One region of the Yinghuangia sp. YIM S10712 genome, then DNA from elsewhere that is predicted to be linked to it. Evidence: riboswitches for the same ligand, from Rfam matches in the RefSeq annotation. Region 1 holds a riboswitch; each other region holds the start of a gene.
The links. A riboswitch is a leader RNA that binds a small molecule or an ion and turns the genes downstream of it on or off. The one in region 1 is predicted to bind cobalamin.

Region 1 (10,169 bases):
GCGTGCGCCCATGTCGGACGCAGCCGCGCTGCTGTCAACAGCCCTGTGTCGCCGAGCAGTTCGTCGGCGGGCCCGGTGTGCAAACGCCCGTCGGCGAGCACCGCGGCGTCGTCGGCCCAGCGCAGTGCGAGGTCGACGTCGTGGGTGGCCATGACGACCGTGGTCCCCGCAGCCTGAAGGGCGGCGAGGGTGGCGAGAAGCGCCTCCTGCCCGGCCGGGTCGAGCCCGGCCGTCGGCTCGTCGAGCACGAGGACCGCGGGGCGCATCGCGACCGCACCGGCGATCGCCACGCGCTTGCGCTGGCCGAACGACAGCAGGTGCGTGGGCCGGTCGCGCAGCGCGGTGATCTCCAGAGCGTCGAGGGCTTCCGCGACGCGGGTGCGGACCTCGTCGTCGGACAGCCCGAGATTGAGCGGTCCGAAGGAGACGTCCTGGCCGACGGATGCGGAGAAGAGCTGGTCGTCGGGGTCCTGCACGACCAACTGCACTGTGCGGCGCAGCGCGGTCAGGCCCTTGCGGTCGTGGCGCACCGGGACGCCGTCCAGGGTGATCTGGCCGCCGACCGGCCGCAGACCGCCGGTGAGCAGGCGCAGCAGCGTCGTCTTGCCACTGCCGTTGGGGCCGAGCAGCGCCAGCGCGCGGCCCGGGACGACGGTGAGGGTGAGGTCGTCGATGACGGCGGGTCCGTCTTCGTAGCGGAAACCGACGTCTTCCAGGCGGAGGGTTGGCGGGCTGGTCGGCGGGTTCACGGCAGCTCCGGGGCAAGGGGGGTGATCACAAGAGCGGCGGTCACCACGGCGGCGACGAACGCGAGGGACAGGGTGACGAAGCGGCGGGAGACCGGGTCGCCGTCGACCAGGACGTGCAGGGTGCCGTCGTAACCGCGTCCGGCGAGGCCGTCTTGGAGGCGCCGTGCGCGGGCGAAGGCGTGCACGAAGACGGTCGCGCCGAGACCGGCGACCGCACGCCACTCGGCCCCTCGGGTGGCGTGCCCGAGGCGTCCGGCCTGGGCGTGGCGGATGCGCGCGGTCGTATCGAGCAGCAGGAACACCATGCGGTACATGACGGCCGCGACGTCGACCACCGCGGCCGGCACACCGCATCGGACCAGGCGCGGCAGTACGTCGGACAAAGGCGTGGTGAACGCGAACAGCAGGACGGCGAGCGAGGCCGCGACGGTCCGGGCCAGCAACTCGCCCGCACGGTAGGCCCCGTTCTCGGCGAATCCGACCCCGTGCGCTCCCCCGAGCGAGATCAGCAGCGTCGCCGCGCCGGTGACCGCGAACCCGAGGGGAGCACGCGCGGCACGCCACAGTCTGCGCGGTGGAACCCGGGCCCCGGCGAGCAGCACCGCGAGCGTCGCGGTGCCGACGACCACCGCGCCGGGCCACGGGGGCAGCGCGATGGCTGCCACCAGAAGCCCGAACGCGAGGACGGCTTTGTCCACGGGGTGGCGGCGGCGCCACCGGCTGGTGTGCGCCGCGACATCGATGGGGAGCATCAGGAGCGCGCGCCCGTTTCGGCCTGGTCCGCGTCGCCTTCCGCGGTGGTGTCGGCCGCCGGCGCCGGGCGCGCCCCGGGTGCCGCAGGGTCGGCCGTCCAGGTGCCGGAAGCGGTGCCCGCGGCGTACTTGCGGCGCGTGCGCACCACACCGAGGAAGTAGCCGACCACCCCGGCACCGATGGCCGCCTGGGCGGCGAACAGTCCCGACTCGATCTCGCCGGACGGGGGTTCGTAGATCGGGCTGAACCACGGCTCGTAGTCGGGGTCGTTCTCGGTGATCGCGGTTTCGGCCTGGGCGTCGGAGCCCGTGAAGGGCTCTTCCTCGTCGTCTCCGAGTCCGAGCACCAGCGGCAGGCAGGCGAGCAGGAGAACGGCCAGGACGAGCAGCAGATTGATCTTGGTCGCGCGCTTCACTTGGCCGTCTCCGTCGGGGTCGTCGTGGTCACGGCCGGGTCTTCGGCGTTGCCGCCGGGCTCGTCGACGCGCTCGTCGTCGGCCTTGCCGACGGAGTGGCCGGCAGGCTTGTCGGCAGGCTTGTCGGCGGTGTCGGCGGTGTCGGCGGGCTTGTCGGCGGACCGGTCGGTGGGCTTGTCGACTCCGAGCCGCACGAGTTCGGCGGCGCCGGACTGCCGCAGCAGCCGGATCACCAGGACGGTCAGCAGGCCCTCGCTGACCGCGAGGGGGATCTGCGTGACGGAGAAGATGCCGCTGAACTTGGCGAGCGCTCCGGCGAACCCGCTGTCGGGGTCGGGAAAGGCCAGCGCGAGCTGCACACTGGTGACGCAGTACGTGGACAGGTCGGCGACAAACGCGCCGGCGAAGACCGCGATGTCGAGGTTGTCCGGCAGCCACGAGCGGACGAGGCGGTACACCGCGTACCCCGCCCAGGGGCCGACGATCGCCATCGAGAACGCGTTGGCCCCGAGCGTCGTGAGCCCGCCGTGCGCGAGCAGGAGTGCCTGGAACAGCAGGGTGATCGTGCCGAGGACGGCCATCACCGGCGGCCGGAACAGGATCGCCCCCAGTCCGGTGCCGGTCGGGTGGCTGCAACTGCCGGTCACCGACGGGATCTTGAGCGCCGACAGGACGAACGAGAAAGCGCCGGACGCCCCGAGCAGCAGGGTGTTCTCGGGACGTTGGCGGACTTGCACGGTGAGCGCGCGGGCGCCGTGGACGACGAAGGGGGCGGAGACCGCGCCCCAGGCGGCAGCGTGCTGCCAGGGCAGGTAGCCCTCGGCTATATGCATGGCTAGGTTCCCTCTCCAGCACCTCGTGGACAGAACGTTCGCCGTGGCCGGTCTCCTGGCTTACGGGTCGAACGTTCCGTGCTCCGCCTTCCCAGACGCGTCGTGACGCGCCCAGTGGCAAGTGGAGAAGGAACTCCCCGATCACAGTGGCGAGGGCCGCACCGGTTCCACACCGGTTTCCCGAAGCACCACGGCGGATCGACATTAGAGGGCCGAACGGGTTCCGCGCACCCCGGGGTCCCGCTGGATTCGTCGCGGGTTCTCGGATATGACGAGTCGTCACCGTCCGAGGGAGGCGTCGAGGATGCTGTCCGGCGAGAAGATACTGGTCACCGGTCCGGCGGGGCAGATCGCATTTCCGCTCACCGAATACCTGGCCGGGGAGAACGAGGTGTGGGGAATCGCACGTTTCACCGACCCCGCCGCCCGGGCCGAAGTCGAAGCGCTGGGTGTGAAGACCCGGGCGATCGATTTGGGCGCGGGTGACTTTCGCGACCTGCCGCGGGATTTCACGTACGTCCTGCACCTGGCGACCTATCAGGCGCCGGGACTCGATTTCGACGAGGCGCTGCGCGTCAACGCGGAGGGCACGGGACTGCTGCTGCGGCATTGCCGCCGCGCCAAGGCCGCGTTGGTGATGTCGACGGCGTCGGTGCTGCGACCGCACGAGGATCCCCTGCACGTGTTCACCGAGACCTCGCCGCTGGGAGACGCGAACGTCGCGCACGCGCCCACCTATTCGGTGTCCAAGACGGCCGAGGAGGCCGTCGCGCGTTTCTGTGCGCGGGCGTTCGACCTGCCGGTCACGATCGCGCGCATGAACGCCTCGTACGGGGCCAACGGCGGGCTGCCGACACACCACTTGGCGGCGATCCTCGAAGGCCGCCCGGTGGTGACGCGCTGGGATCCGTGCATGTACAGCCCGATTCACCAGGACGACATCAACACGCAGACCGAAGCCCTGCTGGCCGCGGCGTCGACGCCGGCGACCGTGGTCAATTGGGGCGGTGACGAACCGGTGAGCGTGCAGGAGTGGTCGGCGTATTTCGGTGAGCTGACCGGTCGTGCGGCCGAGGTCCGTGTCGTCCCTCAGCCGGGGACGCTGCGCGGGCAGATCCTGGACACCGCCAGGCGGGCGTCGTTCACCGGGCCTTGCACGGTTCCGTGGCGCGAGGGGTTCCGGCGTACGGTCGAGGACCGGGGGGCGGGCAGTCAGTAATGGCCGCCCGCCGTCCGGGGGTGCGCGTGTTGCCGCGCTGACTTTGATTGCCGTGCAACCAGTTCGTGACTCCTCCCCTGGACGAATCCGGGGGCTTCTCCGCACGGTGGCTGAGCCACGTTGCAGAAGGACCAGCCCGGCCCTAGTGCGACCTTACAAGCGTTGTCCGCAGAGCAAACCCTGCGAACCAGGACTTCACCCGCACGCGTGAACCGACGGGTCAGGGGCCCGGCACCGCCGAGGAGATTCCGGAGGACTGCTCGACGACATCCGGCGTCTCGTCCCCGCTGACCGAGACACCGGACGCCGAGGGCGCGGCCGGGAATATGCAGTGGAACTTCGAGAAACTCCTGCTCGATGACAACGGCACGGTCGTCGGTCGGTTCCGGCCGACGGTCGACGCGCACGACCCGGCACTGGTCGCGGCGATCGAGGCGCAACTGGGCTGACGCCCTACGGGACGGGCAGTCGCCGGTCGGCGGCTGCCTACCCGGTGTTGCCGATGCGTCGCAGCAGGATCACCGCCCGGTCGTCGGCGACGTTGCCGCTCGCGGAGTCGACGATCCGGCGCGCGCCGTCCGCGAAGTCGTCGGCGACGAGTTTCTCCGCCTCCCCCAGCAGCCGGTCGATGCCGACGGAGATGTCCTGGCCGGGGACTTCGACCATGCCGTCGGTGAACAGCAGCAGCGCGTCACCGGGGCCGAGCACACCGCTGACGCCCTCGAACTCGGCGCCGGGGATGACACCGAGCAGCGGCCCTTCGGCCTCGCGTATCTCCCACCGGCCCGAGTTCGCGACCCAGTGCGCGCCGGGCGGGTGGCCCGCCGAGAGCAGTTCGTACGCTCCCGTCTCCAGGTCGACCGCGATGTGCACCGCGGTCGCGAAGCCTTCGGGCCAACCCTGGCGCAGCAGATAGTCGTTGGCGGCCGGCAGGAATCCGCGCGGCGGCAGCGAACCGATCAGCCCACCGAAGGCGCCGGAGAGCAGCAGGGCGCGCGTGCCGGCGTCCAGGCCCTTGCCGGAGACGTCCACGAGGGCGATCTCGAGCATGCGGCCCCCTCGGCGGCCCCGGGTCGCGACCACGAAGTCACCGGAGAACGCCTGGCCGCCGGCCGGGCGCAGGACGACGTGGGATTGCCACTGGGGCGGGAGTTGCGGCACCACACCGTGCGCCCGCAGCCGGTCGCGCAGGTCGAAGAGCATCGACTCGCCGCGGGTGGCCTGGAGTCCGAGACGTGTGCGGATGCGTGCGACGAACATCACGATGACCGCGACCACCGTGATGACGATGACCGCGCCCGGCGTGACGTCGACCGGCCAGCCGGTTCGGTCCTGGGCGAGGAGCACGCCGGCGGTCGCCGCGTAAAGCAGGAAGAGGCTCGGCATGCGGAGCAGAAGGCCGCCGACGACCACCGGGATCACCAGGGCCGTCACCGGGAACCACCCGGCGTCGGCGGCCGGCAGCAACGCGCAGGCGGTGACCAGGGAGAGCAGCACGACCAGCACGAATCGGTCGGAAGGCAGCAGAGTGTGGCGAGCCCACATGCGCAACTGTCCTGCCCGGCGGGCGAGTCGCCGAGACTGCGATCCTCTCGTCTCCGGCATTGAGCGACCCTACCGAGCCCGCCGCGCCGCGTCGACGTGAGCGAACAAAGGCTTTCGGCAATAAAGGGACTTAGCGCCGGAAAATCCGAAGGGATATCGACTTGTCTCCAGAACGTCAGGAGGCACGGCGGCTGCTCCGGTGCTCGGGGTGTTCGGTCGATGCGGGTCGGGGCGGGCCGGCGGCACTTGGAGTTTGTCCGGTGGACCTCTTCTGACCGGCCTGCGGGTGTGGTCGAGGCCATCGCAAAGTGCGGGCCCGCAAAGGTCCACCGGACAGGCGCTGGGCGCCGCTCGCATGCGACGCGGACCGGATTCGGCCACACCGGAACGACTTGGTCCGGCCGCTCCGGCCCGCACGCTCACGGTTTCACGGCCGACTCCAAGGGAAGAACGGCCGTTCACAGGAGGCTGGTTGTCGCGTGCGTGGCGCCTGCGGGTCCTGGCGCTGTGTCAGACGGTCGCAGGCGCCTGTTGGTTCGTCCGGTCGCCACCGGCGGTACGGCGATCGGCGGGGGGCTGGCACGTCGGGCACCAGAAGAGGTTGCGGCCGACCAGTTCCTGCGTGCGCACCTCGGACTCGCAGACGTGGCAGGGCATTCCGGTGCGTCGGTAGACGTACACCTCGCCGCCGTGGTCGTCCTGGCGCGGCGGCCGGCCCATGGCCTCGGGGGTGTGCTCGGGGCGCACGGTGTCGATGCGGTTCAGGCGTACGCCTTCGGCCATGAGCGCGACGAGATCCGCCCATATGGCGTCCCATGTCTCGCGCGTGACGTGGCGGCCCTCACAGTGCGGGTCGAGCCCCGCGCGGAACAGCGCCTCGGCGCGGTAGACATTGCCGACTCCGGCCAACACCTTCTGGTCCATGAGCAGTTCGGCAATCGACTTGCTGCTGCGCGAGATCGGGCGCCACGCGTCGTCGGGGTCGGCATCGGGACGCAGCGGGTCGGGCCCCAGGCGAGCGTGCAGGCGGTCCTTTTGTGCGCGGGTGATGAGCTCGCACGTATTGGGTCCGCGCAGGTCCGCCCAACTTTCCTCGCCGACCATCCGCAGCCGCACCACGCCGACCACCGGGCCGGGCCCCTCGCCCGCGGGGAAGTCCTCGAAACGGAAAATACCGGCGATGCCCAGGTGCACGTGGATCCAGCGCTCTCCCGGGAACTCCAGGAACAGGTGCTTGCCGTGCGCCTCCGCACCGACGAGTTCGGCCCCGTCGAGGAGCTTGGCGGCGTCGGCGAAACGCCCTTGCGGGCTCGACAGCGCGACCGGGCGGCCGGCGAAGCGCCGGGTGTGCTCCTCGGCGAGGCGGTGGATCGTGTGGCCCTCGGGCACGTATTCCCCCTTCGAGACAGGCGGTCGGCGGACACGCCGACGGATTCCCCCGGGTGTCCTGTCGGCCAAGGTAACGGACGCCTCCGACATCCCGAGGACCGCCCGGAGACGGGCGGCGGGCAGCCCTCCGGGGCCTTCCATGTGAAGGCTGACCTGCGGCTTGCCCTCGGAACTGCTCGGCCGAACGCCGACGGCCCGGTGGAGGTGCCACCGGGCCGTGTGCGGGGTCTGCGGTGCGGTCCGGCGTACCCGGACGGACGGATCAGGCCTCCGGCAGCGGGGGCAGCTCGCCGGTGGTCTCGTACGTGCTCATCTGGTCGATGCGCTTGATGTGGCGCGGCGCCTCGGAGAAGGGCGTGTCAAGGAAGATCTGCACGAACTTCGCCGCCTCGTCGGGAGTGTGCATCCGCGCGCCGATGCTGATCACGTTGGCGTTGTTGTGCTCGCGCGCCAGCGCGGCGATGTCGTCGCGCCACACCAGGGCCGCGCGGACGCCCTTGACCTTGTTCGCGGCGATCTGCTCGCCGTTGCCGGAGCCGCCCAGGACGATGCCGAGCGAGCCGGGGTCCTTGGCGACGGCCTCGCCGGCGCGCAGACAGAAGACGGGGTAGTCGTACGCCTCGGCCTGGACGGCCGGGCCGCAGTCGACGGCCTCGTGGCCGTTGGCGTCCAGCCACTCGATGAGGTGCTGCTTGAGGTCGTATCCGGCGTGGTCGGAGCCGAGGTAAACACGCATGGGAGGCAGTCTGTCAGGACCCCGCGGGGAACTCACATCGCGGGGTCCGGTCCGCCCGCGTGGTCAGTAGGGCCGGTTCCCCCCGTGCGGCGGGTAGGACGGCGGCGAGGGCGGGGTCTGCGGCGGGGACGAGTACGAGAACTGCGCGCCGAACTGCCCCGGGCGGTGCGCCGACGACGCGGCGAGCAGGCAGACCAGCCCCACGGCCCAGCCGGCGAGGAAGCCGTAGCCGCCGCCGAAGGCCAGAACGCCCAGGGTGCCGTCGAGGGAGCGGTCGTCGGACGAGCTGTCGGCGAATGCGTACAGGCCGCCTGGTCCCGCGATCAGGTAGGCGACGAGGTTGTACGCGGCACCGCCGGCGACCAGCGAGAACCAGCCGCAGAGGAACACATTGGATTGGCCGCGGCGGGACGCGCTTGCCAGAACGAACGCGACCGTGGCGAGAAGGGCGAGGACGCCCAGGAGATAACCGGTCATGTTCTTGCCCGGCAGTTCCTCGTAGAAGCCGCTGTCGTCGACGACCCAGTGCGGTGTGCTGAGCCATTCCAGGATGTGCCAGCCCGAGTTCTCACCGACATCGCGTTTCTCCAGGATCTCCTCCCACAGCCACTGGTTGCCGAACGCGATGACGAGGACCAGCGCCGAGATGGTCCCGGCCCATACGGTGCGAACGGAATTCCCCGTATTCATGAGCGGATGCTAGAGCTCGAAGTCACCGCCCCGGAAGGGGATTTGGTGAGGAGAAAAAATCCGCGGGCGCGCGCTCGGCCGACACCGGGCACCCGTTTCCCTCTCGTGCTCCGGGGGTAACCCCACCGGTTTTATCGCGATTCTCCGGTCAGCCGCGGCGACCGGCGAGCCTCCACACCGCGGGCAACAAGCCCACGGCGACGGCGATCTTGAGCGCGTCGCCGAAAAGATAATCCTGCATACCGATTTCGTAGGCGCGGGAAAGGCCGATGTCGAGATCCCGGGCGAGATAGGTCAGACCCGCCGCGTAGATGACGGCGTTGCCGCCAACAGCACCGCGAAGGTCTGACCCGTGACGGGTACGGGCGAGCCCGGGATGAGGACGGAGAGTTGCGCGGCGAGGCCGACGAATCCGGCGGCTCCGACGACGAGTGCCGCGTCGCGTACGACGACTCCGCGGAACAAGCGCGTCGGGACGAGGTCGGCGAGAACCGGTACAGGCGCGCCGGGCAGGGCGGTGCTCATGGCGACTCCCATTCGGATCACTTGCGGGACTCACATGAACGTACCGACGACGTTAACGACCGTTTATGCCGGTGTCCGACAAGCCGCGCCTTGATTCGCCGTCGGACGCCGGACGTGCCGGTGGCGCCGTTGCGCGGCCGAGAGGGTTTGTTGCGTAGGATCGACAGTTGCAAGTAGCTTGCAAGTGCAATCGTCTCGGAGGAACTGATGACCTACACCCTGCCCGAGTTGCCGTACGACTACGCGGCGTTGGAACCCGTCATCAGCGGTCAGATCATCGAGCTGCATCACGACAAGCACCACGCGGCGTATGTCAAGGGTGCGAACGACACCCTTGAGCAGCTTGCCGAGGCCCGCGACAAGGACCAGCTCGGCGGCATCGTCGGCCTGGAGCGCACGCTGGCGTTCCATCTCGCCGGGCATGTGCTGCACTCGATCTACTGGACGAACTTGTCGGGTGACGGCGGCGGCGAGCCCGGCAAGGACGGCGCCGAGGGCGAACTGCGCGAGGCGATCGACGAACACCTCGGCGGCTTCGAGAAGTTCAAGAGCCAGCTCACCAAGGCGACCGCCACGACGCAGGGCTCCGGCTGGGGCGTACTCGCGTGGGAGCCCCTGGGGCAGCGCCTCATCGTCGAGCAGGTCTACGACCACCAGGGCAACATCGGCCAGGGCTCGATCCCGCTGCTCGTCTTCGACGCCTGGGAGCACGCGTTCTACCTTCAGTACAAGAACGTCAAGCCCGACTTCGTCGACGCCATGTGGCGGATCGTCAACTGGCAGGACGTCGCCGCCCGCTTCGGCCGGGCGAAGGCCGCCGGCGCCCTCGTCTGACGGCACGCACGGAATCCCGGAGGGACGTGACCTCCGGGGGCCTTTCGGACCGATCGTCTTCCCACGTCGGACCAGTCAGGCCGGAGAGGACCCCGCGCGGGCCAATCGCGCGGGGTCCTCTCGCTGCCGACACACTAACGACGCGTCAACGCCGGTCACCCGCAGGCATGCCCGCGGCCCCGGGGCTCCCCTTCGTGGTCGGGGCGGTCCACACCAGGGGTCGGCTGCGCCCGACGACGCGGTACTCGCGGGCCAGACCCGCCTCGTGCAGGCGGGCCAGCGGGGTGAAGGACAGGCCGTATTCGTCCTCACCCTTGTCGAAGCCCCAGTCCTTGTAGATCTCGACCTCGTAGACGACGCGGACCCGGGCGTCCTCGGCGGCGTCCTCGCCCGGGTCGATGTCGAGGCGTCCGGTCATGCGGTACTGCAGGCCGCGCAGCGCGAGCCACCAGTCGAGGTCGTCGCCTTTGCCGATGCGTAC
Region 2 (10,169 bases), on a different contig from region 1:
AGGATCGCGACCAGGTCGGCGAGCACCAAGTCCGGGCGGGTCACACCGCGTTCCCAATAGTCGTTGCCGCCGCCCGGCCCCATGGCCAGGTTGTTCGACCAGATCCGGTCGTTCTTGAACGCGGTGAACTCGCGGTAGCGCGGATCCGCCTTCACCACGTCGTCGTACGTACGCCAGTCCGACGCACTCGCCAGCCACACCGCCGCGTCGCCGCCCCGTGCAAACACCTGCTCGAAGTTGACCTGGAGGCTTCCGGTGGACCGCTCGTCGATCCACGGGTAGGTGCCGCCCGCGTCGCGGATCAGCTTGCCGACGTAGGAGCCGCCCGACGCGACCGACCATGTGCCCTGGGACAGTTGCCCCGGGAGAACCTTGACCGGCGGTGCGGACGTGGCCTTGGCGGCGACGGCCCGGTAGTCGCCGTCGATGCGGTCGAAGACGCCGGCGGCCTTGGCTTCGTCGCCGGTGAACGCGGCCATGTACTTGACCCATTCGGCGCGGCCGAGCGGGTCGTTCTCCAGCCATTCCGCGTTCGCGACCACCTTGATTCCGGCCGCGCGCAGTCCGGCGTACGCCCCTTCGTCGGTTCCACCGGTCATGAGGATGTCGGGGCGTTCGGTGACGACCTTCTCGGTGTTGATCTGACGTCCGGGCGCATACTCGACCACCTGCCCGGCGTCGATCCGGGCGCGCGCGTCGGCACCGGAGACGTTCTTCGCGTTCGCCACGCCGGTCAGCAGGCCGAGCCTACCCAGGTCGGTCAACAGCGGCAGGTGCGTGGTGGAGGCCGAGTACATGCTGGTGATCGGCACGGTGACGCGCGGCGCGTCCGCGAGGTCGCCGTCCAACTTCGGGTCGGGGGCGCCGCACTTGACCAGGACGTAGCGTTCCGGCTTTCCGCCTGACACGGGCTGTTTGACCGTGAGGATCTGGTAGCTCTTCTCGTACACGACGGTGAAGTTCTGTGCGTACTTCAGCGTCGATTTGACCGGGAAGTAGTCGGTGTTCGGATCGAAGTTCTCGATGCAGCCGTCACCGGCTGCTGCGGGCGCGGGGGCTTTCTGCTCGGCGTCGCCGCAGGCGGCGAGTCCGGCCGTCAGCGCGGCGGCGACGGTGAGCACGGCGGTACGGCGCCAAGGCGCGCGGGCGCGCGGAATCATGGTGCTCCAAGCGTGTGGCGATGATCGTCGTACCCGGGGCGCAGCGCACACGCGCCCTCCCCGGGCCGACCGGCGGCGGAACGAAGGAAACTGGCGGGCGGTCAGGCGCTTCGGCCGGGCTCCCACAGGACATCGCCGGGCCCGTCGCCCTGGTTGGCAGCGCGGGCGAGGACGAACAACAGGTCGGAAAGACGGTTGAGGTAACGCGCGGTCTCCGGGTTGACCGTCGGCGACCCGCCGGCCGCCGCGTCGGCGTCGAGCAGCGCCCACGCGGACCGTTCGGCCCGCCGCGCGACCGTACGCGCCTGGTGCAGCAGGGCGGCTCCGGGCGTGCCGCCCGGGAGCACGAACGACCGCAGCGCTTCCAGGCGTTCGTTCAACGTGTCGCAGTGCGCTTCCAGTCGCGCGGTGTCCGCAGCGCGGATGCGCAGCCGCGATTCCCCCTCCTTTACCGGGGTGCACAGGTCGGCGCCGACGTCGAACAGGTCGTGCTGGATCTCCGCCAGCACCGCACGGGTCCCCTCGTCCAGCCCGCCGAGGGCCAGGGCCACGCCGATCGCGGAGTTGGCCTCGTCGGTGTCGGCATATGCGGCCAGACGCGAATCGGTCTTGCGGACACGGGAGTTGTCACCGAGCGCGGTCGTCCCCGCGTCGCCGGTTCGGGTGTAAATACGGCTCAGAACCACAGACATGGCACAGCCACCTTGCCTCTCTCGGGGAAATCCGCCCCGGTGTGTCGAGGTGGCGACGACGTGAGTCTCCTGGCTGCCGGATCACCGCTCCTCCCGGCCTTCCGGCCCTCGAACAACGAGAGCCGTGGCCGACTGCGGGAGTCGCTCCCCGGTCACAGTGGCGGGACCGCACCGGAATTGCACCGGTTTCCTCGGGCCGCCGTCGCCTTGCTGCGCACACAATGACACGCCGCGTCGGCAGATCGCCACCCCGGTCGGGCGGATGTGGCCGGAGACACCGAGGTCCTATTGCACAGGAAACAGATCTTCTGCGCCGCTTTTCTTTGCTGTGTCCACGAAAGACCACTGATTGCTCATTCTGTCGGCCTGTCGCGTACCGGGGCGGGTGGATTGACGGGCCTGTTCGGCGTACTCCGCATGGCCGCCCCGGTGGGGCTCACTTTCGCTGGAGGGGTCGCCCGCCGCTTGACGCCACGCTCAGCGTCGACCGCCCAGGCGGGCTCCACCACCTCGAACGCAAGGATGTCCGATGAAAGCGAAAACACGACTGCGAAGCCTCGGCGCGGCTGCCGGCCTGGCTGTGTGCCTGAGCCTGGTCCCCACCACACAGGCACATGCGGCGATCCTCGTGCCCTGCGGGAACATCACCGCCCTTCGGGCGGCGATCAATGCGGCCAACGCCACAGGTGAGGACATCGCCCTCGCCCCGTTCTGCACCTACACATTGACGCAGGTCGACAGTACGCTCGGCGGCTCGGGACTGCCGGTGATCTCGGGCGACGTCACGATCGGCGGACTCAACACGACCATCGCACGCTCAAGCGCCGCGAACACGCCCTTCTTCCGGATCTTCCACGTCGACAACGGCGGTGCCCTCGCGCTCCGCGGGATCAACGTGCGCAACGGCCTGACCGGCGGCTACGGCGGCGGCATCGAGAACCACGGCACCCTCGACGTACGCGGCGGCGCCATCACGGGCAACACCGGGACAAACGCCGGTGGTGTGTACAACGCCGTGGACGGCGACGCGACGCTCAGCGCGACAACGGTCAGCGGAAACCGCGCATCCGTCTTCGACGGAGGCGGCATCCTCAACACCGGAACCCTGCGTCTGAACTCGACCACCGTCCAGGGGAACACCGCGGTCAAGCGCGGCGGCGGCCTCGGCGTCTTCGACGGCTCGGCCACGCTGATCGCCAGCAGGGTCACCGGAAACACTGCGAGCACCGCAGACGGCGGCCTCGGCGGCGGCATTTGGGAGGCCCCGGCGTCAACGGTGACGCTTCTCTTCTCCACGGTCACGAACAACGTCGGCGGCAACTGCCGCCCAGCGGGAAGCGTTCCCGGCTGCTCGGGCTGACGCCGGGCGCGTGGGTGCGTCCTGCGTGACCGCACGAACAGGTGTGGTGCAAGGCGCGCGGAGATCGGGGGCGGCGACCCCATTGTCGGGTCGCTGCCCCACCCACGGCCCCCGGCCCTGCCCGCCAACCGAAGCCGGCACCGTAGTGGTCGGCGGTTTGGGGTGTGGACAAGGTCCGGGGTGGTGATCTCGCCGGGTGCGCCGGTTCGTACCCTGGGGAGGGTGGAGGATCGCATGGCCATCGGGATCGGTGCACGTCCGGCGCCTGCCTTGCGGCAGTACGTCGAGTCGTACATCGGTTTCGACCTCCGCGGCCTCCCGGCGGGCGTGCACTGCGGCACTCCGGGCCGCACGCTCACCGCGGTGATCAGCCTGTCAGACCCGCTGCAAGTGGCGGACGGCGTCGACGACGGGTCACCGGTCACCCGGTTCAGCAGCGTGGCCGGCGGTCTGATGTGCCGGTCCGTCGGGATTCACCATGACGGACGCCAGCACGGTGTGCAGATATCGCTGACACCGTTCGGTGCTCGGGCCATCTACGGCATGCCCGCCGCCGTACTCTCCCACCGGCTTCTCTCGCTTGACGACCTCCTCGGGGCACTTGGCGCCGAGCTGGTCGAACGGCTCCGAACGGCGACGACATGGGCGGCGCGGTTCACCGCGCTGGACGAACTGCTCCTCCGAGCTGTCGTTCGCGGCGATGGCGGCGACCGTGTGCGCCGGGTGCGGCCCGAGGTGGCCGAAGCCTGGCGCCGCCTCGTCGCCGCGCGGGGCTGCGTCCCCGTTGGCACGGTCGCCGCGGACCTCGGCTGGAGCCGTCGGCACCTCACCGAGCGGTTTCGCGATGAACTCGGCCTGTCGCCGAAGAGCTTCGCCCGAGTCCTGCGCTTCGAGCACGCGCACGAACTGGCCACGGCGCGGGACCCGCTCCCATGGGCCGATGTGGCGACCGTCTCCGGCTACGCCGACCAGGCCCATCTCGCCCGGGACTGGCGCGAGTTCACGGGCCGATCGCCGACGGCCTGGCGTCGCGGCGAAGTCCTCCTCGGGAACGGATAGTCGCTCGCCCACCGACCGCCGGTCGCATCGGCTTCTGTTCCCATTTCTTCAAGACCGCCCGATCGCTGTCGTGTGACGCTCATTGGCATGAGACTCGTCAACCACGAACGCAACCCCATCGACCTGCGGACCACCCCCATTCACCTCGGGCTGGGATCGAGGGCGAAACCCATCGAGGGCTTCGCCTGGGACCCGGAGGTACTCCAGGCCTACAGCGCCGCGGTCGCGACCGACGGTGCCGAGGGCCGGATGGTGATGATCTTCGACGGCGACGGCCCCGGTGACCATTGGGAGAGCCACCCCGCCGGAGACGAACTGGTCGTTTGCCTCAGCGGGTCGGTGACGGTCACCCGCGACATCGACGGGGTGCCCGACCGCGTCGTGCTCGGGCCGGGCGAAGCCACCATCAACCCCGCCGGGGTATGGCACGTCGTCGACACGAAGGGGCCGACATCCATGCTGACCATCACCGCCGGCCTCGGCACCGACCACCGTCCTCGGACCGGCACCCGCCCGACCGAACCCGCCGCCACACCCGGCCCGCCGGAAGAGGCTCCGTGACAACACGCATCGCGTGCCTCGGCGACAGCCTCACCCGCGCGCAGTTCAGCGTCGATTACCTGGACCTGCTCGGACGACGCCACTCTCCCGACGAGGTGCGGGTTGCCCGCTTCGGCGTCAACGGCGACTTCGCCCACAACCTCTTGCAGCGCCTCGACGCCGTGGTCGCGAACCCGCCCGACGTGATCACCGTGTTGATCGGGACCAACGACGCCCGAGCGAGCCTGGCGAGTTACCCCGTCGAACAGGCCATGAAGCGCAAAAAGCTCCCCGAGCGCCCGTCAGCCGACTGGTTCCATCAGTGTCTGGAGGCCGTCGTCAAACGGCTCCGAGCGGAAACCGACGCGACGATCGGCCTGCTGTCTCTCCCGGTACTCGGCCAACAACTCGACGGAGCAGCGGCGCAGGCATCGCAGGCGTACAGCCGGATGATCGCCGAGGTCGCCGCCACCCACGAGGTGACCTACCTTCCGCTGCACGAACGCCAGACCGAGGAACTGCGCCATGCGGACCCGCCGCCGATTCCCTACCAGGAGGCGACCCCCGCCGCGAGCATCGGCGTACTCCTCCAACACTAGGTGCTGCGCCGCAGCCTCGACACGATCTCGCGGCGCCGAGGTCTCGTGCTCACGACCGACCACATCCACCAGAACAGCCGCGGCGCCGGCCTCATCGCCGAGGTCATCGACGCCGCTCTGCTGACCCGGTACGCGTAGCCGGTTCCGGCTCCACAGCCAGTCGGATGCCATCTCCCGCGCGGAGATGGCATCCGCCCCAAACGCCGGTGCCGACGGCGAACACGCCCGCGGGCTTTGCAGATCTCGACGAGTGTTTGCGGCTCAGCGTCCCGCCACGGACCGGACGAACGGCGCCCACTCGGCGCGACCGATCGCGAACGCCGGACGGGTCACGTCCTTGGAGTCCCGTACGTGGACGGCCTGTTCGGTGAACGCGACCTCCACGCAGTCGTCGCCCTGACTACCGCTATAGCTCGACTTGAACCACGCAAGTTCCGTCGTACCGCTGCTCATAGCACTCCTCGCAGTCGCTTCAGCAGGGCCCGGGATTCGTAGGGGCTCAGGGCCTGCGAGCGCAGTGTTTCATAGCGTTGGCAGAGCAGACTCATCTCTTTCGGGTCGGAAATCAGGCGTCCGTTTTGCTGCCCCTCGGAGTACCCGAGCCGCTGCCCAGCCGGGGTTTCCAAGATTCGCATCGGTCCATCCAGACACGCGTGCAGCCCCGCATCCAGCGGCACGATCTGCAGCGTCACGTTGCGCGGAGCAGTGCGCTCCAGGACATGGTCGAACAGCTCGCGCATCGCATCCGCGTCCCCGAACCGCCGCCGGAACACGTGCTCTTCGACGATGAAGCTGAACGGCACCTTCGGCCGCTCCCGCATCATCGCCTGGCGGTCCATCCGCGCGGCGAGCTGTTCCTCCAACTCCTCGTCGGTCCGCAACGGGATCGTGCCCTCGAACACCGCCCGCGCGTACGCCTCCGACTGCAACAAGCCCGGCACCAACCGGCATTCGTACGTGTACAGGCTCACCGCCCGACGCTCAAGCCACGCCCACCGCCGGAACCACGCCGCAAGGCCCGGCTCACCCCGCGTCAGATACCGCGCGGCCTTCCGCAAGGCGCCCGTGTTTCCGAGCGGCCCCTCCGCCCTCTCCACGAAAGCGTCGTCCGGCATCCGGCGTCCCAACTCGACGGATTCCACGGTGTGTTTGGAGAACTGCACGGCCTCACCCAGCTCCGCGCGGCTGAGCCCCGCATGCTCGCGCAGCGCCTGGACGACCGCACCGAACGTCCGCAAACTGTCGGACGGGTGGGGCTCTCGCTCCCAATCCCCCGCCGGGACCGCCCCTTCGCCGACGCCCTCGGCCGGCTCCCCATCGATGCCCATCGACCGCCCCTTCCTCCGGAACACACGACAACGGCCCCTCAAGCCGTCCGCGCCACCCCCAAGCGTGACCGAAAACCGACCGTACGGTCTACAGTCCGTGCCCGTACGCTGACTCCGCGTACGTGACCTCATGCTCGTCCTCGCCTCGCCCAACCGCCACTCTTGGGCGTCATGAAGCACGCAACGCCCCAAGTCGGCGTCCCCACCCGCACCTTCACCCAACTGCTTTCGTCCACGCGGCTCGGCGCCCGACGCGCACGGTTGCTCGCCGTCGCCGAACTACACGCCTGGGGCGTCCCCCACGACCTCATCGAACGAGCCGAACTCGTCATCGCCGAACTCGCCGCAAACGCCGCCCTGCACGGTCACGCCCCCGGCGACCTCTTCCGGCTCACTCTCGCCCACGACCCGTCGACCGGCCGTTTACGCATCGAAGTCACCGACACACAAGGGGACTTGTCTCCGCAACGCCCTCCGGCGGACGCCGAATTCAATTCCCTCAGCACCAGCGGACGCGGCCTGGCCCTCGTCACCGCCCTCGCCGACCACTGGGACTGCGTCCCCTGCCCGCCCCACGGCAAGACCGTCCGAGCGGTGCTCTCAACACAGGCCGCCTTCTGATCCGCCCCACCGGCACCGATGAGCTCTTGCGGCGCACAGGCGCGAGGCAACCGCACGGGGGCTCGCGGAGTCGGGCCGGGCGCGCCGCCGTTGCCGCCAGGGGTGGGCGGCGAGCCGGGGGGTGAGATGATCACGTCCGAAGGACAACTTTGGAGAGCGTACGAATGAGTCGACCGGCCGTACCCGAACGGACCGCTTCCGATGAGGACTTGCGAGCGATCGATGAGGTGTTCGCGGAAATCCAGGCGGGCGTGGGCGAGTTCGACGCCGAGAGAGTCGGCGCGCGGTTCACCTCGAACGCGTCGTTCACCACACCGGCCGGGCAGCGGTTCGACGGCTGGGCAGCCGTCAACGCCCACCATCGTCGCCAACTCGCAAGCCCAGTCGAGGGTTTCCGCACAAGTATCACCGTCGAACGCGTGACTTTCCCGGAGCCCGACACCGCAGTCGTGTTCGTGCGACAGAACGCGTCCACAACGGCGGGCGACTTCGCCAACGCAGGCACCTGGGTCCTGGTCAAGCGGGATGGCGGTTGGTGGGTGCACGCCGTCCACAACACCAACGTCGCGATCACCCGCTGACGCTCACACGGAGCTGCGCGCCGGGCGAGCGGGAAGCCGTCAGGGTACCCGGTCGACTGGGAACGACCGGCGAGTTCCCCTCGACAACCGAAACGACACCACCACGTTTGCATTCGAAGCGGAAGCTCATCGGCCGGAGCGTACGGGGAGAGCTAGACGAGCAGGCCGGGTTGCCCCGGGTGTGTGCGCCATTGACGGCGAAGCTGCGCAGGCAGGCTCGTCTGCGGTGGAGGAGAGGTCAAACCCCCGTCAGCGTCAGCGTTTTCGGACGCTGCGACCATCACTCAGGCTGCTTCAGCAGGTGAACCGGCCGTAATTGACCGAAGAGACTTGGTTGTTGAACGCGTCGTCCAGGTTTTCCCGGAGGCCAGCGCTGTAACCGGCGCCGCGTCCGGTGTAGTTCGGGCCCTGCCAAACGCACCAGACGATGGATGCGTTGTTGAACACGGAACTGGCACGATCGTCGAAGCCGGCCTCGGCGAGCACTTGGTCGTAGCGGGTGCCGGTGGCGAGGTACATGTCCCCTTGGCCGTCCCAGCCGTCGAAGAGGCAGAAACGCCCTTGTGGGCAACGGTCATAGCCGGTCGCCGTCGGGAGCGCGCCGGCGGGGGCAACCGAGAGAGCGGCGCAGGCCGCCAGGCATGCGACGGCGGCGATCAGGCTGCGGATGGACAGGAAGCGCACGTCCGGCTCCTCAAGGTCAAGGTCGCGGAAGAAACTGCTGTGCAGCGGGTGTCGGCAACTGGCGTGGGGACGGCCCAGGTTCAGCCGGCGAGTTCCTCCGACTCCACTTCGTCCGGCTCGTTTTCGTCGGGCTCTTCACCGGACGCCCCGATCACGGAGACCGCGGTCGTGCCGTGGGGTGTGACGCCAACTGCGGCGCCGACGCCGGCGAGCGTGATGAGGCCGATCGCCACGGCGACTGTCGCAAGCACGGAAGCACGGACGAACCTCATGGGGAACTCCTCCGTGAGAGACGCCGTTCACAGCGTCGGACGGGCGCGAGGCGAAGCATCAGGGGCAGAGACAGCGCTGATCCCAAACCGCAATTGACGGGCTGGTTGGGGGTAGTCATATCGGCCCGTTGGCCTTCGCGTCCATCTCAGGATCGGAAATTCCACCGACCGAGGTACGTGGGGTTGCGAGGGCCGCGAGCGTCAACGTCGGCCCGAGGGTCAGACGAGCCCACGCTGCCCCGTCGCAGGCAATCGTGCCCGTTGCGCTCGTGCAACGTCGATGACAGTGCCCTTTGCGCAGTCCGACAGACGGTTCTCGGTTGGCTTTTCCGATGCGCACACATTGCGTGGTGCTGCTGCGTACCGCCGATCCTCGTCCGCGCACGGTCACGAACTTACGGCGTCCCGACGTAGGTGTGCGTGCGAGCGTAGGGGGCGAAGCCCATGGACGAGTAGAGCTGTTTGGGGACGGGGTAAGCGGCGTCTCCACGGCAATAGACGGTGACGCGACGGCCGCCGGCTTCGGCGAAGGCGTGCATTACGGCCGTGCAGACAGTGCGTGCCAGGCCCAGGCGTCGATGATCCGGATGCGTGCCCACCGGCTCGAACTCGCCGATGCTGTTGGCTTCGTCGTACCAGCCCTGACAATAGGCGACGGCTTCCCCCTCGGGTGAGACCGCGATGAGGTCGAACTCGGGGCGGTAAGGCCATGTCTTCCTCATGCGGACATGGCGTTCGGTCGTGCCCCTTGTCGAGTCGAATGCCGCTCGGTGCACCGCAGCGCGTCCGGCGATGTCGGCCTGGTCCCGCTGCGCGCGGATCACGTAGCCGTCAGGCAGAGAGGGCACGTCCGGCAGGCGCGTGAGAGGCCTGCCCATCAGGGTGAGGAAGGGCCCATCGACGGCGCGGGTGTAGCCGCGGCGCTCCAATGCGCCAGCCAGGTGCCCCTCCGTCTCTGCGATTTCGACCCGAAGAGCACCGGGGGCCGCCTGCTCGGCCCAGTCGAGTACGTCGTCGGCGATTCCGTGGCGGCCCGGATCAACCTGCAACATGAGGGTGTCGGGCAGTTCGAGCCAGCCCCAGGCCTGGACTCGACCCCTGTGCGTCCACGTCGCCGTCAGGTGTTCCTCCCTCTGGTCGAGCGCCCGGCACGCGTTCCAGGCAAGGTCCCCGATGTGGTGGTAGCCGGTCAGCGGGAAGATCCGGGTGGCCAGGTCCTGCATGGCGCGCAGCGCCGTCGGTCCGACGTGGTCATGGCGTTCCATGCGGGCCA
Region 3 (10,169 bases), on a different contig from region 1:
CGTCGTTCCACAGGCGTGCTTCGAGGTGGCTTTCGAGCTTGGGCAGGTAGAAGTAGGGGCCGGAGCCGCGCGCGAGCAGGCGGGCCGCGTTGTGGAAGAAGTACATGCCGAAGTCGAACAGCGCTCCGGCGACCGGGGTCCCGTCGACGAGCACGTGGCGTTCTTCGAGGTGCCATCCGCGCGGGCGCATGACGACGGTGGCGAGTTCGTCGTCGGGCCCCAGGGTGTACGCCTTGCCGTCGTCGGTGGTGAAGTCCACGCGCCGCTCGTACGCGTCGATCAGGTTGAGCTGGTGGGCGACGACGTTGTGCCAGGTCGGCGCGGAGGCGTCCTCGAAGTCCGCGAGCCACACCTTCGCCCCGGAGTTGAGGGCGTTGATGGTCATCTTGCGGTCCGCGGGCCCGGTGATCTCGACACGCCGGTCGCGCAGTTTGGCCGGGGCCGGGGCGACGGTCCAGTCGGCCTCGCGGATCCCGCGCGTCTCGGGAAGGAAGTCCAGGCGTCCGGTGCGGGCGATCTCGGCACGCCGTTCCCTGCGCTTGGCGAGCAGTTCGGTGCGTCGGCCCTCGAAGCGGCGGTGCAGGTCGGCGACGAAGTCCAGCGCCTCGGGGGTCAGGACCTCGTCACCGCGCGGCACAGCGCCGCCGGTCACGGTGACAACCGGTGCAGTCATGCTCGTCTCCTCGTCTGCCGATTCATCGCAAGGCGGGTGCCGCGCGCGGCTTCGGGCACCGCACGCCGCGGCGGCTGCTCGACACGGCTCCGGGGGCGCCCGGTCGCCAAGCACGAATGCCATGGAACGATCAGGCCCGGCGCAGGTCCGCAGCGTCGCAGTACTTTCGCATGGTGGAAAATAGTCTCTGGATTGTGGAATTTCAAGGCCGAGTGGCACGCGGACGGCTCGGCCGCGCCGACGGCATGGAGGAGACCTGATGGCCGAGCGGGCAACCGGCGGGGTGCAGTCCCTGGAGCGCGCCTTCGACCTACTCGAAGTCATCGCCGACGCGGGCGGCGTACTGGGGCTGAGCGACCTGGCGTCCCGCTCGGGGCTGCCCATGCCGACGATCCACCGCCTCGTGCGGACCCTGGTGCGCACGGGCTACCTGCGGCAGGACTCTTCGCGGCGGTACGCCCTGGGCCCGCGCCTGATCCGGCTGGGCGAGAGCGCGGGCCGACTGCTCGGCTCGTGGGCTCGCCCCTACCTCGCGGAGCTGATGGAGTCGACCGGCGAGACGGCGAACCTCGCGGTGCTGGAGTCGGGCGAGGTCGTGTATGTCGGGCAGGTGCCGTCCCGCCACTCGATGCGCATGTTCACCGAGGTCGGCCGCCGCGTGCAGCCGCACTGCACGGCGGTCGGCAAGGTGCTGCTCGCACAACTGCCCGACGACCAGGCCGCCCGCGCGCTCGGCCCGGGCCCGCTGACCGCGCACACCGCGTTCACGGTCACCGACCCGGCCGAGTTGTTGCGCCAGTTCGCCGCGATCCGGCAACAGGGCTACGCGATCGACGATCAGGAGCAGGAGCTCGGGGTCCGGTGCATCGCCGTCGCCGTTCCCGGCGCGCCCACCGCGACCGCGATGTCCGTCTCCGGCCCCGAGGGCCGCCTGCGCTCCACCGACGAGGCGAAACTCGTCGCCGGCGCCAAGGAGATCGCCGCCCGCCTCGGCGAAGCCCTCCGCGCCGGCCCGGACCCCGAGGACGGGTGACCCGACCCGGCCCACCCGTGCCGCCCGCACCGCGTCCAGGTCGTCGGTTTCGAGCTCGTAGGCGGTCACATACGACTCACCGGGCGGCCCGTCAGGGCTGCAAATGATAGAAAAACGTGATGAGCAGGACCAAAGGCCCATACCAGCCATGGGTGTCCGGACGCCGGGTCCGGTCGGAGCACCCATCGGGCCCGGCCGCCGCGCCGGACGCCACGAAGAGCCGTCGGTTTCCTCGGTTCAATGTCCGCAGCGTGGCCGGCCAAGTGCTCCTGCTGGAGCTGGCGATCGTGGTGCTGCTCGTCGTCGTCGCGGTGGTGGCGCTGGTGCTTCAGGCCCGCCGTGACGGCTTGCGCGATGCGCGGCACCGCACGACGGCCGCGGCGGAGGCCTTCGCGAAGGCGCCCGGCTTCGTACAGGCCTTGGACAGCCCGGACCCGGGGCCCGTGATCCAGCCGAGTCTGACAGCCGCACGCGAGGCTTCGGGCGTCGACCAAATGGTGGTCGTCGATCTCGGAGGAGCGGCCTACTCCTCAAGCGTGGGCGATCGGCCCTTGCCGTCGGGGACCCCCGACCCCCGGGCCGAGGAGTTCATCAGGACGGGCAGCACGTCCACGATCACCTATCCCACGTCCGAAGGCCGGGCGGTACTCACATCGGTGCCCGTGCGGGATCCCGGCGGCCGACCGGTGGGGCTGGTGGCGGCCGCGGTGACGGTGGAGCGGGCCCGGGATTCGGCCGATCGACAACTGCCGGTGGTGCTGGGGAGCGCCGCCGCGGCCCTGGTGCTGGCCGGGGGCGGTACGACATTGGTGACGCGTCGGCTCCGGCGCCAGACACGCGGTCTGGAGCCGGCCGAGATGACACGGATGTACGAGCACCACGACGCGGTGCTGCACGCGGTACGGGAAGGGGTGCTGATCGTCGGGGGCGACGGCAGGCTGGTGCTGGCCAACGACGAGGCCCGGCGCCTGCTGGACCTGCCGCCGAACGCGGAGGGCCGGCCCGTCGGCAAGCTGGGCCTCGGGGAGGGCCTGGCAGAGCTGTTGGCGTCGGAGCAGCCCGCGACCGACGAGGTGCACGCGAGCGGCGAGCGTCTCCTTGCGGTGAACAAACGGCTGACCCGGCCGCCCGGCGGTCCCGCGGGGAGTGTGGTGACCCTGCGGGACTCCACCGAACTCGAAGAGCTGGCCGGGCGCGCGGAGAGCACGCGCCGGCGGTTGCGGCTGTTGTACGAAGCGGGGGTGCGCGTCGGAACGACGCTCGACGTCGCGCGCACCACCCGGGAACTCGCCGAAGCCGCTGTACCCGCGTTCGCGGACCACGTGACCGTCGACCTGCTCGACCAGGTGCTGCGCGGGGACGAACCCCCTGCGCGGGTTACCCACATGCGCCGCCTGGCTTCCCTGGGCGCGCACCAGGACGCGCTGTATCCGGTGGACCACCGGATCACCGTCGACCCCTCGTCCCCCGTGACTCAGGCCATGTCCGGCGGCAACGCCGCGCTGGTGTCCGATCTCGCCGCGGCCCCGGATTGGCGGGCGCAGGCTCCCGGGCACGTCGGGCGACTCCTGGAGCAGGGCCTGCACTCCTTGATCGCCGTGCCGCTGCGGGCGCGCGGGGTCGTCCTCGGCCTCGCGTGCTTCTGGCGGGGACGCACCGCGGACGCGTTCGACGAGGAGGACGCGGCGTTCGCCGAAGAGCTCAGCGCCCGGGCCGCCGTGAGTGTCGACAACGCCCGCCGCTACACGCGCGAACACGCCATGGCCGTCACGCTCCAGCGCAGCCTGCTGCCGCGCGGACTGCCCGAGCAGGAGGCGCTTGACGTGGCCTCCCGCTACCTGCCCGCCGAATCCGGCGTCGGCGGCGACTGGTTCGACGTCATCCCCCTGTCCGGTGCCCGCGTTGCCCTGGTCGTCGGCGACGTGGTCGGCCACGGCCTGCACGCCGCCGCCACCATGGGCCGGCTGCGCACCGCCGTGCGCAACTTCTCGGCACTCGACCTCGCACCCGACGAACTCCTCGGCCACTTGGACGACTTGGTCACCCGTACCGACCAGGACATCGCCGACGCGGACGGCGTCGACTCGGAGGACACCGGCCGGATGACCGGCGCGACCTGCCTGTACGCGATCTACGACCCCACCGCGGGAACCCTCACCGCGGCCCGGGCGGGACATCCGGGCCCCCTGCTGATCCTCCCCGACGGACGCGTCACCGCACCCGACGTCCCCGTGACCCCTCCCCTGGGCGTCGGCGCCGGCGTGCCGGTCGAGACCGCCGAATTGAACCTGCCCGAGGATACCCGGCTCGTGCTGTTCACCGACGGGCTGGTCGAGGACCGGAGCCGCGACGTCGACACCGGCCTCGGACTCCTGCGCGGCGCGTTGGAACAGGCCGGATCAGGCGCCGCCCCCGAGGAGATCTGCGCGCAGGTCATCCGCGCCCTCGTCCCGGACAAGCCCACCGACGACGTCGCGCTCCTGGTCGCGCGCACACGTCGGATCGCCGCCGATCACGTCGCCGCCTGGGACGTGCCCGCCGACCCGGCCGCGGTCGCGCCCGTCCGGGCCGCCTGCACACGGCAGTTGCGCGACTGGGGGCTTGAGGACGTCGGCTTCGCCACCGAACTGATCCTCAGCGAGCTCGTCACCAACGCCGTCCGCTACGGCAGCGCTCCGATCCGGGTCCGGCTCCTGCGGGACCAGACCCTGATCTGCGAGGTCTCCGACGCGAGCAGCACCTCACCCCACCTACGGCGTGCCACCGCCACCGACGAGGGAGGACGCGGCCTGCTGCTGGTCGCCCGGTACTCCGATCGCTGGGGAACCCGCTACACCCCTCGCGGCAAGATCATCTGGGCCGAGCAGGCCGTCCACGGTCCCCCCGCGGGGGCCGGCGGGGTGGACGCGGACGCGCTCCTCGACCAGTGGGACGACCTCTGACCGCGAGGGCGCGGCGCGGTGAGGCGGCACGCGCGCGGCGGATCAGCGGGGTGCGGCGAGTCGGGCCAGCAGGGTCTCGCTGCCCGCCCACGGCCGGGCGGCGGCGGCATCGTCGTCGGGGGCGGCGGGGTCAGCGGGGTCAGCGGGGTGCGGCGAGTCGGGCCAACAGGGTCTCGCTTTCCGCCCACAGCCGGGCGGCGGCATCGTCGTCGCGGGCGGCGTCGGAAGGGATTTCCTCCGCCTTCCGGTGGAAGTAGCGTCCGCCGCCGCGGCCCGGCTCGTCGTCGGTGGCCAGCCAGATCAGCGTTTCGGCGGGTTCGTCCGGCGACACGGTGTCGGCGGCGGCCATGTGGGCCTGCATCGCGGCGTCCCCGTGCGCCGCGAAGTTGCTGGCGACGACGCCGGGGTGCATGGCCTGGGCGGTGATCCCGTCAGGAGTGACGCGACGGGCGAGTTCACGAGTGAAGAGGATGTTGGCGAGTTTCGCCCTGCCGTACGCGGCGGCCGTGCGAAAGGCGCCGAGGCTCTGGAGATCCGCCCAGTCCAGCCCGTCGCTGATGCGGTGGGCGCTGGACGACACCGCGATCACGCGCACCGATCCGGGGGGCAGGCCCGCGGCGGCGGACCGGAGGAGCGGCAGCAGCTCGCGGGTCAGCAGGAAGGGCGCCAAGTGGTTCGCGGCGAACGTCGCTTCGGTGCCTTCCGGGGTGACCAGCTTCCGGTCGCGCACGCCACCGGCGTTGTTGATCAGGACGTCGACGCGGTCCGTACGCGCGGCGATCTCGTCGGCGACGCGCCCGACTTCGCGCATCAAGGTGAAGTCACCGCGCAGCATGGTGAATTCGCCACCGTTGCGGGCTGCCGCCGCGATCTCCGTCTCGGCCTCGGCGCAGCGCCGGGGGTCGCGCCCCACGCCGATCACGCACCAGCCCAGCTCCGCGAGTTGCCGCGCGGTCGCCCTGCCGATCCCCGAGCTGGCTCCGGTGACCACTGCGACGCGCCGGTTCGCCTCGATTGCCACGCCCGTGTCTCCTTGCTGTCCATCGCGCCACCGTCCGCCGTGACGCTCCCTGTCTTCGAGCCGTCTGTCGGCACCTCCACGGCGACGAAATGATACACGCAAGTCGCCATTTCTCCCGGGCAGTGTCCCCTGCCCCGCCCACCTCACCCGCACCTCATCGCCCGACGACGCTCCGGGGCGGCAACACCGGGCGATCCGCCCCGGCCGCGCGACAGGCTGTGCACGCGGATGGTCGCGGCCGGGCGGCAGCGCCGCTTCGCCACGACGGGCGCTGCGTTCGCGCCATCCGGCGGGAGTCGTCCGCGGCCCTCCGCCGTCGGCGAAGGCGAAGGGCTCGGGCACGGCGTCGGCCGTGGAGACACAAGTACTTGGGGTGCAATACGCGAGCCACCCCAACATGTATGCTCACTCGCGTAGCTGGTTCGGCCGTTCCCGAGGGAACGGCCGTCGAGAAGCCGTCTGTTCGGGCCCATCCGTGGCCGGGGCGGCGGCTTCGAAGAGGGAACCCGGTGTGAAGCCGGGACTGCCCCCGCAGCGGTGAGCGGGAACGACCGCCGTCATGAGCACTGGAACCGTCCGGTTCCGGGAAGCGACGGTCAGTAGGGACAAGGTGCGGCGCCCGCGAGTCCGAAGACCTGCCGGCTGCCTGCGTGTCGGACACGTCCGTCCGGCGCGCGGTGGTCACCGCAGTACGAGCTCGCGAGGAGAGAGCCTGTGACCGTCCTGGACGGCGTGCACACGCCTGCCCGTTTCCGTTCCGACGCCAACGTGCACGAGGCCGGCGCCGATCCCCGATTGGACCGGATCGTCGCCGAACTCGCCCTGATCGCCGAAGACTTGCCGGACGCCGACACCCGGCTCGTGGCCGAGCGGACGGCTGCCGGGCTGCCCCCCGGTGCCACCGATCACGCGGTCACCGAGCTGCTGGTGCACACGGCGGCGGATCTGATCGCCGAGGATCCCGCGTACTCCAAGCTCGCGGCGCGGTTGCTGGCGCGGCGGATCGGTGACGAGGTACGCGCCCAAGGCATCGCCTCGTTCTCGTCCGCCGTGGCGGCCGGGCACCGCGAGGGCCTGATCGGAGACGAGACGGCGGCGTTCACGGCCGCGCACGCCGAGGTGCTCGACGCGGCGGTGGATCCCCAAGGGGACCGCCGTTTCGAGTACTTCGGACTGCGGACGGTCGCCGACCGCTACCTGCTGCGGCACCCGCGCACCCGGGCGGTGACCGAGACGCCGCAGTACTTCCTGCTGCGCGTGGCGTGCGGGCTCGCGCAGACCGTGGAGGAGGCGGTCGGCTTCTACCGGCTCATGTCGTCGCTGGCGTACCTGCCGAGCTCGCCGACCCTGTTCAACTCCGGGACGCGGCACACGCAGATGTCGTCGTGCTACCTGCTCGACTCCCCGCGCGACGAACTGGACTCGATTTACGAGGTGTACGGGCGCATCGCCCGCCTGTCGAAGTTCGCCGGCGGCATCGGCGTCTCGTGGTCGCGGGTACGCTCGCGCGGCGCGCTGATCCGGGGCACGAACGGCCACTCCAACGGCATCGTGCCCTGGCTGCGGACGCTGGACGCGTCGGTGGCGGCGGTCAACCAGGGCGGGCGGCGCAAGGGCGCGGCCTGCGTCTACCTGGAGACGTGGCACCCGGACATCCTGGAATTCCTCGAACTGCGGGACAACACCGGCGAAGACGCGCGGCGCACGCACAATCTGAACCTGGCGAACTGGATCCCCGACCTGTTCATGCGTCGGGTCGAAGAGGACGCGGTCTGGTCGCTGTTCGACCCCGACGAGGTCCCGGAACTGCCGGACCTGTGGGGCGAGGAGTTCGACCGCGCCTACACCGACGCCGAGGCGGCGGGCCGGTTCGTACGACAGCTTCCGGCGCGCGACCTGTACGCGCGCATGATGCGCACACTCGCACAGACCGGGAACGGCTGGATGGCGTTCAAGGACGCCGCGAACCGCACGTGCAACCAGGCCGCCGAGCCTGGCAACGTCGTCCACCTGTCGAACCTGTGCACCGAAATCCTGGAGGTCACCTCCGACGAGGAGACCGCGGTGTGCAACCTGGGGTCGGTCAACCTCGCCGCGCACCTGGCCGACGACGGTTCGGGCGTCGACCGCGAGCGGTTGCGGGAGACAGTGCGCACGGCGGTGACGTTCCTCGACCGGGTGGTGGACATCAACTACTACCCGACCGAGCAGGCCGCGCGGTCGAACCCGCGGTGGCGGCCGGTGGGCCTGGGCGTGATGGGCCTTCAGGACGTGTTCTTCGCGCTGCGGCTGCCGTTCGACTCCGCGCGGGCACGGGATCTGTCCGCGGACCTGGCGGAGGAGATCTACCTGACGGCGTTGGAGACTTCGTGCGATCTGGCGGCCGAGGCCGGCCCGCATCCGGGCTTCGCGGCCACGCACGCCGCCCGGGGCCGGCTCCAGCCGGACCTGTGGCCGGGGGTGGCGCCCCGTCAGCACGACCGTTGGTCGTCGCTGCGCGGCCGGATCGCCGAACACGGCTTGCGCAACTCCCTGTTGGTCGCGATCGCACCGACCGCGACGATCGCCTCCATCGCCGGCTGCCACGAATGCGTCGAGCCGCAGGTCTCAAACCTGTTCAAGCGCGAGACGCTCTCCGGTGAGTTCCTTCAGATCAACGCCTACCTGGTACGGGAGCTCAAGGCACGCGGACTGTGGACCGCCGACGTCCGCGAACGCATCCGCCGGGCCGAGGGATCGGTCCAGGACATCACTGAACTTCCCCAAGAAGTAAGGGCGTTGTACCGAACCGCATGGGAACTCCCGCAGCGGGCGCTCATCGACGCTGCGGCGGCGCGGGCTCCGTACATCGACCAGTCGCAGTCGCTCAACCTGTTCATGGCCGACCCGACGATCGGGAAGCTGTCGTCGATGTACCGGCACGCGTGGCGGTCGGGCCTGAAGACGACGTACTACCTGCGCTCGCGGCCGGCGACGCGCATCGCGCAGGCCACCGTGGCCACCCACCTGGCCACCCAGGCACCTGTCGCCGCGGAAGACGCGGTCGCCTGTTCGCTGGAGAACCCCGAGTCGTGCGAGGCCTGCCAGTGACCACCCACCCCACGGCGACCGCGACCCGGACGAACCTGCTGGACCCGGGTATGAGCCTCACTCTGCGGCCGATGCGCTACCCCGCGTTCTACGAGCGCTACCGCGCGGCGATCCGCAACACGTGGACCGTCGAGGAAGTCGACCTCGCGTCCGACCTGCCCGACCTCGCGCGGCTCGCCCCGCCCGAACGGCATTTGGTGCAACGGCTCGTGGCGTTCTTCGCGACCGGCGACACGATCGTCGCGAACAACCTCGTGCTGAACCTCTATCGGCACATCAACGCGCCCGAGGCGCGGCTGTACCTGTCACGGCAGTTGTACGAGGAGGCAGTGCACGTCCAGTTCTACCTGACACTGCTGGACACCTACCTGCCCGACGAAGCCGAGCGGGAAAAGGCGTTCGCGGCGGTCGAGCACATTCCGTCGATCCGGCGCAAGGCCGAGTTCTGCTTCCGTTGGATCGACTCGGCCACGGCGCTGGAACGGCTGGAGACGCGCGAGGACCAGCGCGTGTTCCTGCTCAACCTCATCTGCTTCGCCGCGTGTGTGGAAGGCCTTTTCTTCTACGGGGCGTTCGCGTACGTGTACTTCCTGCGCTCACGCGGTGTCCTGGGCGGCCTGGCGTCGGGAACGAACTGGGTGTTCCGCGACGAGTCGGCGCACATGGAGTTCGCCTTCGATGTCGTGGACACCGTCCGGGCCGAGTCACCGGACCTGTTCGACGATGAACTCGCCGACGACGTAAGGCGCATGCTCGCCGAGGCAGTCGACGCCGAGGCCGCGTTCGCCGAAGACCTCCTCGGCGGCGGCGTACCCGGCCTGACGACCGCGGACATGCGCACCTACCTGGAGCACGTCGCCGACCGACGACTGACCCGGCTCGGCCTGGACCCCCTTTACGGCAGCGGCAACCCCTTCCCGTTCATGGCCCTGCAGGACGTCCAGGAGCTCGCGAACTTCTTCGAACGGAAAGTGTCCGCCTACCAGGTCGGCGTGACCGGCACGGTGACCTTCGACGAGGAGTTCTGAGGAAGCCTGCGCGAGGACGGGTGCCACCGGGCGGCCTTCAGGACGTCCGGTGGCACCCGTCCTCGTCGGCGGCGCACCTTGGTGTCGGCTACGTGGCACCGCCGGCGGGGTGTTCGTTCGGCGGGGCGGCCACGGGTTTCGTGTTGAGCAGCCAGTGCAGGACGGCTGCCAGGACGCCGCCCACGAGTGGCGCGACGATGAAGAGCCAGACCTGTTCCAGTGCGTCGCCGCCCACCACGAGGGCGGGGCCGAGGCTGCGGGCCGGGTTCACCGACGTCCCGGTGACCGGGATGCCGAGCAGGTGGCACATGGCGAGCGCGAACCCGACGGTCAGCCCGGCGATCGTCGCGTTCGCCGTCTTGCCGGTCACGCTGAGGACGAC

Region 2: it holds a riboswitch for cobalamin, as region 1 does, so the genes downstream of both, ACRX5W_RS26950 (cob(I)yrinic acid a,c-diamide adenosyltransferase) here and ACRX5W_RS06715 (energy-coupling factor ABC transporter permease) in region 1, are expected to answer to the same signal.
Region 3: it holds a riboswitch for cobalamin, as region 1 does, so the genes downstream of both, ACRX5W_RS21095 (ribonucleoside-diphosphate reductase subunit alpha) here and ACRX5W_RS06715 (energy-coupling factor ABC transporter permease) in region 1, are expected to answer to the same signal.

The regions. Positions count from the first base shown of each region.
Region 1 is NZ_JBPKBI010000002.1:276,003-286,171, reverse strand. Features, by position in the region: gene ACRX5W_RS06730 (energy-coupling factor ABC transporter ATP-binding protein) at 1-749, opposite strand, end outside; gene cbiQ (cobalt ECF transporter T component CbiQ) at 746-1,501, opposite strand; gene ACRX5W_RS06720 (energy-coupling factor ABC transporter substrate-binding protein) at 1,501-1,917, opposite strand; partial or broken gene ACRX5W_RS06715 (energy-coupling factor ABC transporter permease) at 2,076-2,750, opposite strand; cobalamin riboswitch at 2,779-2,958, opposite strand; gene ACRX5W_RS06710 (NAD-dependent epimerase/dehydratase family protein) at 3,055-3,969, shown strand; gene ACRX5W_RS06705 (hypothetical protein) at 4,296-4,418, shown strand; gene ACRX5W_RS06700 (PP2C family protein-serine/threonine phosphatase) at 4,456-5,514, opposite strand; gene ACRX5W_RS06695 (Fpg/Nei family DNA glycosylase) at 6,025-6,903, opposite strand; gene ACRX5W_RS06690 (ribose-5-phosphate isomerase) at 7,166-7,639, opposite strand; gene ACRX5W_RS06685 (hypothetical protein) at 7,703-8,329, opposite strand; partial or broken gene ACRX5W_RS06680 (biotin transporter BioY) at 8,478-8,854, opposite strand; gene ACRX5W_RS06675 (superoxide dismutase) at 9,059-9,688, shown strand; gene ACRX5W_RS06670 (hypothetical protein) at 9,834-10,169, opposite strand, start outside.
Region 2 is NZ_JBPKBI010000017.1:111,076-121,244, reverse strand. Features, by position in the region: gene ACRX5W_RS26955 (ABC transporter substrate-binding protein) at 1-1,160, opposite strand, end outside; gene ACRX5W_RS26950 (cob(I)yrinic acid a,c-diamide adenosyltransferase) at 1,262-1,852, opposite strand; cobalamin riboswitch at 1,915-2,045, opposite strand; gene ACRX5W_RS26945 (hypothetical protein) at 2,382-3,212, shown strand; gene ACRX5W_RS26940 (helix-turn-helix domain-containing protein) at 3,435-4,271, shown strand; gene ACRX5W_RS26935 (cupin domain-containing protein) at 4,359-4,832, shown strand; partial or broken gene ACRX5W_RS26930 (SGNH/GDSL hydrolase family protein) at 4,829-5,548, shown strand; gene ACRX5W_RS26925 (DUF397 domain-containing protein) at 5,672-5,863, opposite strand; gene ACRX5W_RS26920 (helix-turn-helix domain-containing protein) at 5,860-6,738, opposite strand; gene ACRX5W_RS26915 (ATP-binding protein) at 6,910-7,359, shown strand; gene ACRX5W_RS26910 (SgcJ/EcaC family oxidoreductase) at 7,569-7,940, shown strand; gene ACRX5W_RS26905 (peptidase inhibitor family I36 protein) at 8,235-8,624, opposite strand; gene ACRX5W_RS26900 (hypothetical protein) at 8,705-8,896, opposite strand; gene ACRX5W_RS26895 (GNAT family N-acetyltransferase) at 9,292-10,161, opposite strand.
Region 3 is NZ_JBPKBI010000010.1:197,691-207,859, reverse strand. Features, by position in the region: gene aceB (malate synthase A) at 1-673, opposite strand, end outside; gene ACRX5W_RS21110 (IclR family transcriptional regulator) at 933-1,706, shown strand; gene ACRX5W_RS21105 (SpoIIE family protein phosphatase) at 1,958-4,648, shown strand; gene ACRX5W_RS21100 (SDR family NAD(P)-dependent oxidoreductase) at 4,788-5,669, opposite strand; cobalamin riboswitch at 6,127-6,326, shown strand; gene ACRX5W_RS21095 (ribonucleoside-diphosphate reductase subunit alpha) at 6,384-8,759, shown strand; gene ACRX5W_RS21090 (ribonucleotide-diphosphate reductase subunit beta) at 8,810-9,787, shown strand; gene ACRX5W_RS21085 (aquaporin) at 9,876-10,169, opposite strand, start outside.